2 regions of the Streptomyces sp. NPDC001515 genome follow, and region 1 is predicted to be linked to the other one. Evidence: predicted binding sites of a transcription regulator. Region 1 holds the regulator's gene; the other holds the start of a gene.
The links. Region 1 encodes HspR, which represses chaperone genes until heat shock. Its sites were predicted from a motif close to TTGAGNNNNNNNNNCTCAA; they were not measured.
Positions count from the first base shown of each region.

Region 2: a site for HspR is predicted at 2,296-2,314, ahead of lon (endopeptidase La). Genes of this name have one in related genera too.

Region 1 is NZ_JBSFHN010000014.1:21,441-25,550, reverse strand. It holds gene ACWCXC_RS16485 (pyridoxamine 5'-phosphate oxidase family protein) at 1-187, shown strand, start outside; gene ACWCXC_RS16480 ((2Fe-2S)-binding protein) at 327-647, opposite strand; gene ACWCXC_RS16475 (hypothetical protein) at 649-873, opposite strand; gene ACWCXC_RS16470 (helix-turn-helix transcriptional regulator) at 1,014-1,997, shown strand; gene ACWCXC_RS16465 (heat shock protein transcriptional repressor HspR) at 2,133-2,579, opposite strand; gene dnaJ (molecular chaperone DnaJ) at 2,581-3,765, opposite strand; gene grpE (nucleotide exchange factor GrpE) at 3,889-4,110, opposite strand, start outside.
Region 2 is NZ_JBSFHN010000025.1:74,826-78,935, forward strand. It holds gene lon (endopeptidase La) at 1-2,273, opposite strand, end outside; partial or broken gene ACWCXC_RS25305 (isochorismatase family protein) at 2,531-3,100, shown strand; gene ACWCXC_RS25310 (spermidine synthase) at 4,046-4,110, shown strand, end outside.

The DNA.
Region 1 (4,110 bases):
CGCGGCCTGCCAGGTGAGCGGGCGCCGCTGGGCGACCCTGGAAGGCGTCGCCCGGATCCGTACCGAGGAGGACAGGGTCGCCGAGGCCGTGCGCCGGCACACCGAGCGCTACGCGCGCACCCCCTCGCCCAACCCCGACCGCGTCGTCATCGAGATCACCCTCGACCGGGCGCTCGGCCGGGCCTGACCGCGCCGCCGTCCGAAGCCGTCGGAAGCCGTCCGCGTCCGTCCGTACCCGGACAGCACAACGGCGCCACCGTGTTCAGGTCACGGAGGCGCCGTTGTGTGGGGGAGTGACTGAGCGACGTGGAACGACGGGGGATCGCTCAGGCACTGCGGGGGGTGGCGGAAATGGTTTCGGGTTCGAACAGCTGGTGGTCACGCCGGTCGAGGTTCACAAAGATCATGTCGTACCGAATGGCACAGCGCACGGGCTGCGGCGCGCCGCGCGGCTTGCGGAGGCAGCGGTAGGCGCGCACCTCGCCGTCGTCCTCACGGGCGACGACGACCGGGTCGCCGAACAGAGTGACCATCAACGAATCACCACGGTGGGGGAGAGCCGTGACGAGGTCGATGAAGTGCCACCCTGAGCGGTAGGCCGTTGCCATCTCGCGCCGGAAGGTCCGGTCGTCCGGCGGGGTGGTCATGTCAGGCGCTCACAAGGGACGTCGGCGCGGACCAGCTGATCTCACCGAGCTTGTCGGCGGCCTGGATGTTCCAGCTGATCTCACCGGGCGCCTTCACAGCCTGGACGTTCCAGCTGATCTCGCCGGGCCCGGCCGCCGCCCTCGCGCTCCAGCTGATCTCGCCAGTGGCCAGAACTCCGACGCTCAGGGCCGCGACGAACGAGACGGCAAGCGCCGAGCGAAGCATTCGCTTTTCCATAGTCGGCTTCGTCCTCACTTGTGGATTCTTCTCCCCCGCACCAAAGACGATGTCCCACCTGGGCACACGAACACCACAGGGTCGATGCATCATGTTCCTGCATGTTCAGGAACCTGGGGGGTGTTGATATGGCTACAAATGACGCAAGAGCGACACATCGCCATGGGATCACCGAACTGTGCGCCGAAGGCGGACGCCTCTACGCCAGCGCGCTGCGCTCGGGCCGGATCTCGCGGGCCGAGGTGGATCCAGCCCCCTGCCTCATGGACTTCGCCCTTCTGCACCCGGATCCGGACGACCCCGACTGGCTCCGGCCCGTCCCCCCCTCGGCCGCGCTCGCACAACGGCTCAACCCGATCGAGCGCGAGATCCAGGAACGGCGGCGCCTCTCCCTCGAACTGGCCGATTCCTTCCAGCCGTTCATGGACATCAGCGCCCAGGATCCTCCCATCACCCATGCCATCACGGTCCTGGAGGGAAACCACCGGATCAACGCCGCCCTGGACCTCGCCACCGCCGAGTGCCGCACGGAGGTGCTCACCGTGCAGCCGGGCGGCGACCGAGGCGAGGACCGCCTCCGCGAAGGTCTGGAACGCGGCTTGCTGGTCGTCAACCGAGGCGTCAGCATGCGCACCCTGTACCAGCACACGGTCCGCCACAGCCACGGCACGCTCGCCTACGCGGAACGCATGGCCGAGGGCAAGGTGGAGATCCGCACCCTCGAAGAACTCATCGCGCGTCTGATCGTGTTCGACAGGACCGTCGCGTTCATTCCCGCGAGCAACGACGACCAGGTCGCGCTGGAACTGCGCCACCCCGGCCTGGTCGACTATCTGATCAAGGTCTTCGAGCAACTCTGGAACCGCGCCTCGCCCCTGCTGGAAGAACTGCCCTACGACCCGGCCCCCCAAGGGATCAGCGGCGTGCAGCGCTCCATCGCGCAACTCCTGGTCGAAGGGCACGTCGACGATTCGATAGCCCGCCGGCTCGGCATGAACGTCCGTACCTGCCGCGCCCACGTGGCCAAGCTCTCCGCCGTTCTCGGCAGCAACAGCCGGGCCCAGCTGGGCTATCTGATCGCCCAGTCGGGCATCCTCGACCAGGAGACCTGACCCCGCCCCGCCCCACCGCACGAAGAAACCCGCCACCCCGGCGAACGGGATGACGGGCCTCTCCAAGGCGCTGTGCGGGCCGTACGGGCCCCGGCGGACCCAGCACGGCCCCCAGGGCCCCGCAGCCCCCGGAGGTCAGTCCTTCGGCCGCTTGGGGCGCCAGACGACCAGCGCGCTGGTCTGCTGGACGTCCTGGTACGGCACGAGATCGCGCCGGTAGGAGGCGTGGACCTGGGCCTCGCGCTGCTGCATCGCCGCCGCCGCTCCGTCCACGGCCGCCGAGAGTTCGGCGACGCGCTGCTGGAGCGCGGCGACCTGGTTCTCCAGCTCGATGATGCGCTTGATGCCGGCGAGGTTGATCCCCTCGTCCTGCGACAGCTGCTGCACGGTGCGCAGCAGCTCGATGTCACGGGCCGAGTAGCGCCGGCCGCGTCCGGCCGTGCGGTCGGGCGAGACCAGACCGAGCCGGTCGTACTGGCGCAGCGTCTGCGGATGCAGGCCCGAGAGCTGGGCCGCGATCGAGATCACGTACACCGGGGAATCGTCGGTGAGTTCGTACGGATTGCGTCGTCGGCCGTCCACCTCAAGCTCCCTTCGCTGCCTGGAACAGCTCCGCCCGCGGGTCCTGGTCCGCGGTCGCCTTCCGATAGGCCTCCAGGGCGTCCCGGGCCTCGTCGCCCAGATCCGTCGGGACCGCCACCTCGACGGTGACCAGCAAATCGCCCCGGGTGCCGTCCTTGCGCACGGCGCCCTTGCCCCGGGCGCGCATGGTGCGTCCGTTGGGCGTGCCGGCCGGAAGCTTCAGGGTGACGGGCGGCCCGCCGAGCGTGGGCACCTTGACCTCGCCGCCGAGCGCCGCCTCGGTGAAGGAGACCGGCACGGTCACCGTGAGGTTGTCGCCCTTGCGGCCGAAGACCGGGTGGGCGTCGACGTGGACGACGACGTAGAGGTCGCCGGCCGGTCCGCCGCGCTCGCCCGGCGCGCCCTTGCCGCGCAGCCGGATCCGCTGGCCGTCGAGGACGCCCGCGGGGATGCGCACCTGCATGGTGCGGGACGACTTGGCCCGGCCGCTGCCCTTGCAGACGTCGCAGGGGTCCTGGGCGATGAGGCCCCGGCCCTTGCAGTCCACACAGGGGTCGGTGAGCGAGAAGCCGCCGCCGCTGCCGCGCGAGACCTGGCCGGTGCCGACACAGGTCGGGCAGACCCTCGGGGTGCCGTTCTTGTCGCCGGTGCCGGAGCATGCCTTGCAGGGGGCCTGGCTGGACATCCGCAGCGGGACCGTGGCCCCGTCGACCGCCTCGGTGAAGCTGAGCGTCACCTCGGACTCGATGTCCTGGCCGCGGCGCGGCTGCACGCGGGTGCCGGCACCGCCGCCGCCCCGGTTGAACAGGCCGCCGAAGACATCGCCCAGACCGCCGCCGCCGAAACCGCCGGCACCGCCCTGGCCGCCCTGCGCGCCCCCGAAGAGGTCGCCCAGGTCGAAGTTGAAGTTGCCCTGCGCGCCGCCGGGTCCGGCGCGGAAGCCGCCGTTGCCGAAGAGGGCGCGCGCCTCGTCGTACTCCTTGCGCTTCTTGCTGTCGCCGAGGACGTCGTTCGCCTCGGAGATCTCCTTGAAGCGCTCCTCCGCCTTGTCGTCGCCCTTGTTGGCGTCCGGATGGAACTCACGGGCGAGCTTCCGGTACGCCTTCTTGATCTCGGCGTCGGTGGCGTCCTTCGGGACGCCGAGAACCTTGTAGTAGTCCTTCTCGACGAAGTCCTTCGTACTCATCGACGTCCCTCCTTCCGGACGATCGGCCGGGGGCCTCCCGTACGGGCCCCGCCGGTGTGCGGCAGGGTCCGGGCGAGAGGCCCCGTGACCGGGCGGTGCGCGGCCTGGTGGTCGGACAGGATGTCAGACCTCCTCGCCGCCACCGCTCTCCTCGTCGTCGGTCTTCTCTTCCTTGGCGGCCGGGGTCGCCCCCGGCTGCGGCTCGGCCACGGCCACCCGCGCGGGGCGGATGGTGCGCTCGCCGATCCGGTACCCCGGCTGCAGGATCGCCACGCAGGTCGTCTCGGTGACGTCCGGCGCGTAGCTGTGCATCAGGGCCTCGTGGATCGTCGGATCGAAGGGCTC
Region 2 (4,110 bases), on a different contig from region 1:
TTGGGGATCACCACGGTGGTGATCCCGGCCCGGTGGGCGGCGAGCAGCTTCTGCTTCAGCCCGCCGATCGGGAGCACCCGCCCGGTGAGCGAGACCTCACCGGTCATGGCCACATCGGTGCGGACCAGCCGTCCGGAGAGCAGCGAGGCCAGCGCCGTGGTCATCGTGATGCCCGCGCTCGGACCGTCCTTGGGCACCGCGCCCGCCGGGAAGTGGATGTGCGCGCCGCGGTCCTTCAGATCCGCGACCGGCAGCTCCAGCTCCGCGCCGTGCGACCGCAGGAAGCTCAGCGCGATCTGCGCGGACTCCTTCATGACGTCGCCGAGCTGGCCGGTCAGGGTCAGTCCGGACGCCCCGGTCTCCGGATCGGCCAGCGACGCCTCCACGAAGAGCACGTCACCGCCGGCCCCGGTGACCGCGAGCCCGGTGGCCACGCCCGGCACCGCGGTGCGGCGCTCGGCCGGGTCCTGGGCGGACTCGGGGACGTGGTGCGGACGGCCGATGAGGCCGCGCAGATCGTCCTCGCCCACCGTGAACGGCAGCTCCCGGTCGCCCAGCTCGTGCTGGGCCGCGACCTTGCGCAGCAGCCGGGCCACGGCCCGTTCCAGGTTCCGGACCCCGGCCTCCCGGGTGTACTCGCCGGCCAGCTTGCGCAGCGCCGACTCCTCCAGGGTGACCTCGTCCTTCTCCAGACCGGCCCGCTCCAGCTGGCGCGGGAGCAGGTGGTCGCGGGCGATGACGACCTTCTCGTCCTCCGTGTACCCGTCGAGCCTGACCAGCTCCATGCGGTCGAGCAGGGCCTCCGGGATGGCCTCCAGCACGTTGGCCGTGGCGAGGAAGACGACGTCGCTGAGGTCGAGTTCGACCTCCAGGTAGTGGTCGCGGAAGGTGTGGTTCTGCGCCGGGTCGAGGACTTCGAGCAGGGCGGCGGCCGGGTCGCCCCGGAAGTCGGAGCCGACCTTGTCGATCTCGTCCAGCAGGACGACCGGGTTCATCGAACCGGCCTCCTTGATGGCGCGGACGATACGGCCGGGCAGCGCCCCGACGTACGTACGCCGGTGGCCGCGGATCTCCGCCTCGTCCCGGACACCGCCGAGCGCGACGCGGACGAACTTCCGGCCCATGGCGTGCGCCACGGATTCGCCGAGCGAGGTCTTGCCGACGCCGGGCGGGCCGACGAGGGCCAGCACCGCGCCGCCGCGCCGCCCGCCGACGACGCCCAGACCGCGGTCGGCCCGGCGCTTGCGCACGGCGAGGTATTCGGTGATGCGTTCCTTCACGTCCTGGAGTCCGGCGTGCTCGGCGTCCAGGATCTCCTGGGCGCCCCTGATGTCGTAGGCGTCCTCGGTCCGCTCGGTCCACGGCAGCTCCAGGACGGTGTCCAGCCAGGTCCTGATCCAGGAGCCCTCGGGGCTCTGGTCGGAGGAGCGCTCCAGCTTGTCGACCTCCTTGAGCGCGGCCTCGCGGACGTGCTCGGGCAGGTCGGCGGCCTCGACGCGCGCCCGGTAGTCGTCGGACTCGTCCTCGGGGTCCCCGTTGAGCTCGGACAGCTCCTTGCGTACGGCGTCGAGCTGGCGGCGCAGCAGGAACTCGCGCTGCTGCTTGTCGACGCCTTCCTGGACGTCCTTGGCGATGGACTCGGCGACGTCCTGTTCGGCCAGGTGCTCACCGAGCCACTGGATGGCGAGCTTCAGCCGGGCGACCGGGTCGGCGGTCTCCAGGAGGCGCACCTTCTGGGCGGTGGTGAGGAAGGGCGAGTACCCGGAGTTGTCGGCGAGCGCGGAGATGTCCTCGATCTGCTGGACCCGGTCCACGACCTGCCAGGCGCCGCGCTTCTTCAGCCAGGTGGTGGCGAGCGCCTTGTACTCCTTGACCAGTTCGGCGGCCGCTCCGGGGAGGGGGTCGGGGACGGAGACGTCGACCCGGGTCCCCTCCACCCAGAGGGCGGCGCCGGGGCCACTGGTCCCGGCCCCGATCCGCACCCGCCCGCGACCGCGGATGAGCGCGCCGGGGTCGCCGTCGGAGAGCCGTCCGACCTGTTCGACGGTGCCGATGACACCGATCCCGGTGTAGGTGCCGTCGATCCTCGGAACGAGCAGCACCTCGGGCTTGCCCCCGCCGTCGCGGGCCGCGGCCTGCGCGGCCTCGACCGCCGAGCGCACATCGGTGTCGGACAGGTCCAGAGGCACCACCATGCCGGGCAGCACGACCTCGTCGTCGAGCGGCAGCACAGGCAGAACCAGCGGCGTGACGGCAGTGGACTCAGTAGCCATGATCTCCCCTTCGGCATTCAAGTTGAGCTATGTGGACTCAATGCATATGAGCCGCTCAATGTTCCCGAGGGTGTGTTCGCTGTGAGCGATCGCGGTACGCCGTCCGGGGGACGCCGCTTCCCGACACCGCTGCCAACACGGCGGAAGGCCCCGGTAGTCCCGACTCCCCGCCGCTGGTGATCCCGGTTCCGCCGCCCCGCGTTCCCCCCGGCCGAAACCCCGTGGAACGCGTCCGCCCGGCCCGACAGGATGACCCCATGACCGGCTTCCCGCTTCCCGTCCAGGCCCTGATCGTCGTCGATGTGCAGAAGGCGGGGGTGACCGGCGACCGGGCCGTCCCCGGCGCGGCCGCGCTGCTGGAGCGGACGGCGGAGCTGCTGGCGCGGGCGCGGGCGGCGGGCGCCCTGGTGGTGCACCTCCAGAACGACGGCGCCCCGGGCTCGGGCGACGCCCCGTACACCCCGGGCTGGGAGCTGCACCTGCCCGTCGAGCCCGGCCCTTCGGAGTACGTGGTCCGCAAGACCCGGGCCGACGGGTTCGCCGGGACGCCGCTGGGCGCGCTGCTGGGCGGGGCCGGGGTGGAGGCGGTCGCGGTGTGCGGGGTGATGTCGGAGATGTGCGTGCAGGCGACGGCCCGTACCGCGCTGGAGCGGGACTACCGGGTGGTCCTCCCCCACGACGCCCACGCCACGCAGGATGTCCCGGCCGTTCCCGGGATCAGCGAGGCGGTCCCGGCGGCCGTGGTCTCCCGGGTCGCCGCCTGGGCGGTCAGCGGCGACGCCGACGTGACGACACCGGCGGCCCGGGTGGCCTTCACCGCGCCGCCGTTCCCGGCCGGAGTGGCCCGCTCCGAGGACACGTACGAGGACCGGGGCCTCGACGCGGACGGCATGATCCGGCGCGAGGGCGCGCTCGACCGGGTCGCCGCGGAGTTCGCCCCCGTCGTCGCGGCCGCGCGCGAGGCGATCGCCGCCGCCTTCGGCCCCGACCGGCTCGACAGCGCGTACGTCTACGGCAGCATCCCGCGCGGCACGGCCGTCCCCGGCGTCTCGGACCTCGATCTGCAGATCGCCCTGCGCTCCGCGCCCACGGAGGCGGACCGACAGGCCGCCGACGCCCTCGAAGCGGAACTCGACGCCGCCTTCGACGTCATCGACGGCGCCGGGGTCCTGCTGGCCTCCGCCGACACGCTCCTCAGCCCGCTGGAACGGCACGACCTCGGCTTCTTCACCGCCTGCCTCTGCACCCCGCTGCTCGGCGACGACCTCGCCGGCCGGCTGCCCCGCTACCGCCCCACCTCCCTCCTCGCCCGCGAGACCAACGGCGACCTGGACCTCCTCCTCCCCCGCTGGCGCACCCGCGCCGCCGCGGCCACCACGGACGACGCCCGCCGCACCCTGATCCGGGGCGTGGCCCGCCGCATCGTGCGCACCGCCTTCACCCTCGTCATGCCCGCCTGGAACGGCTGGACGAGCGACCTCACCCACTCCGCCGCCCTCTTCACCCACTACCGCCCCGACGCCCCCGACCGGGCCCGCCAGATCCGGCACGCCGCCCGCCTCGCCCGCACCCCCGGCACCGACCCCGCCGACCTCTCCCTCCTCATCGACGACCTGGCCCCGTGGCTGGCCGCCGAACACCTCGCGACACACGGGGAGAAGGCGCCGCGCCCCTGAAACCGACCGGGGCCGAGCCTCCATTGGCCCCCGCGCCCCCGCCGGGACAGGATGGCGGGGTACCGACCGACGGACACCCACCGGAGATATCCGCGCATGCCTGCTGCTTTCGGCCCCGACGCCCTCGCCCCCGTGACCCTCGACCGCCGTGAGGGGCCGTA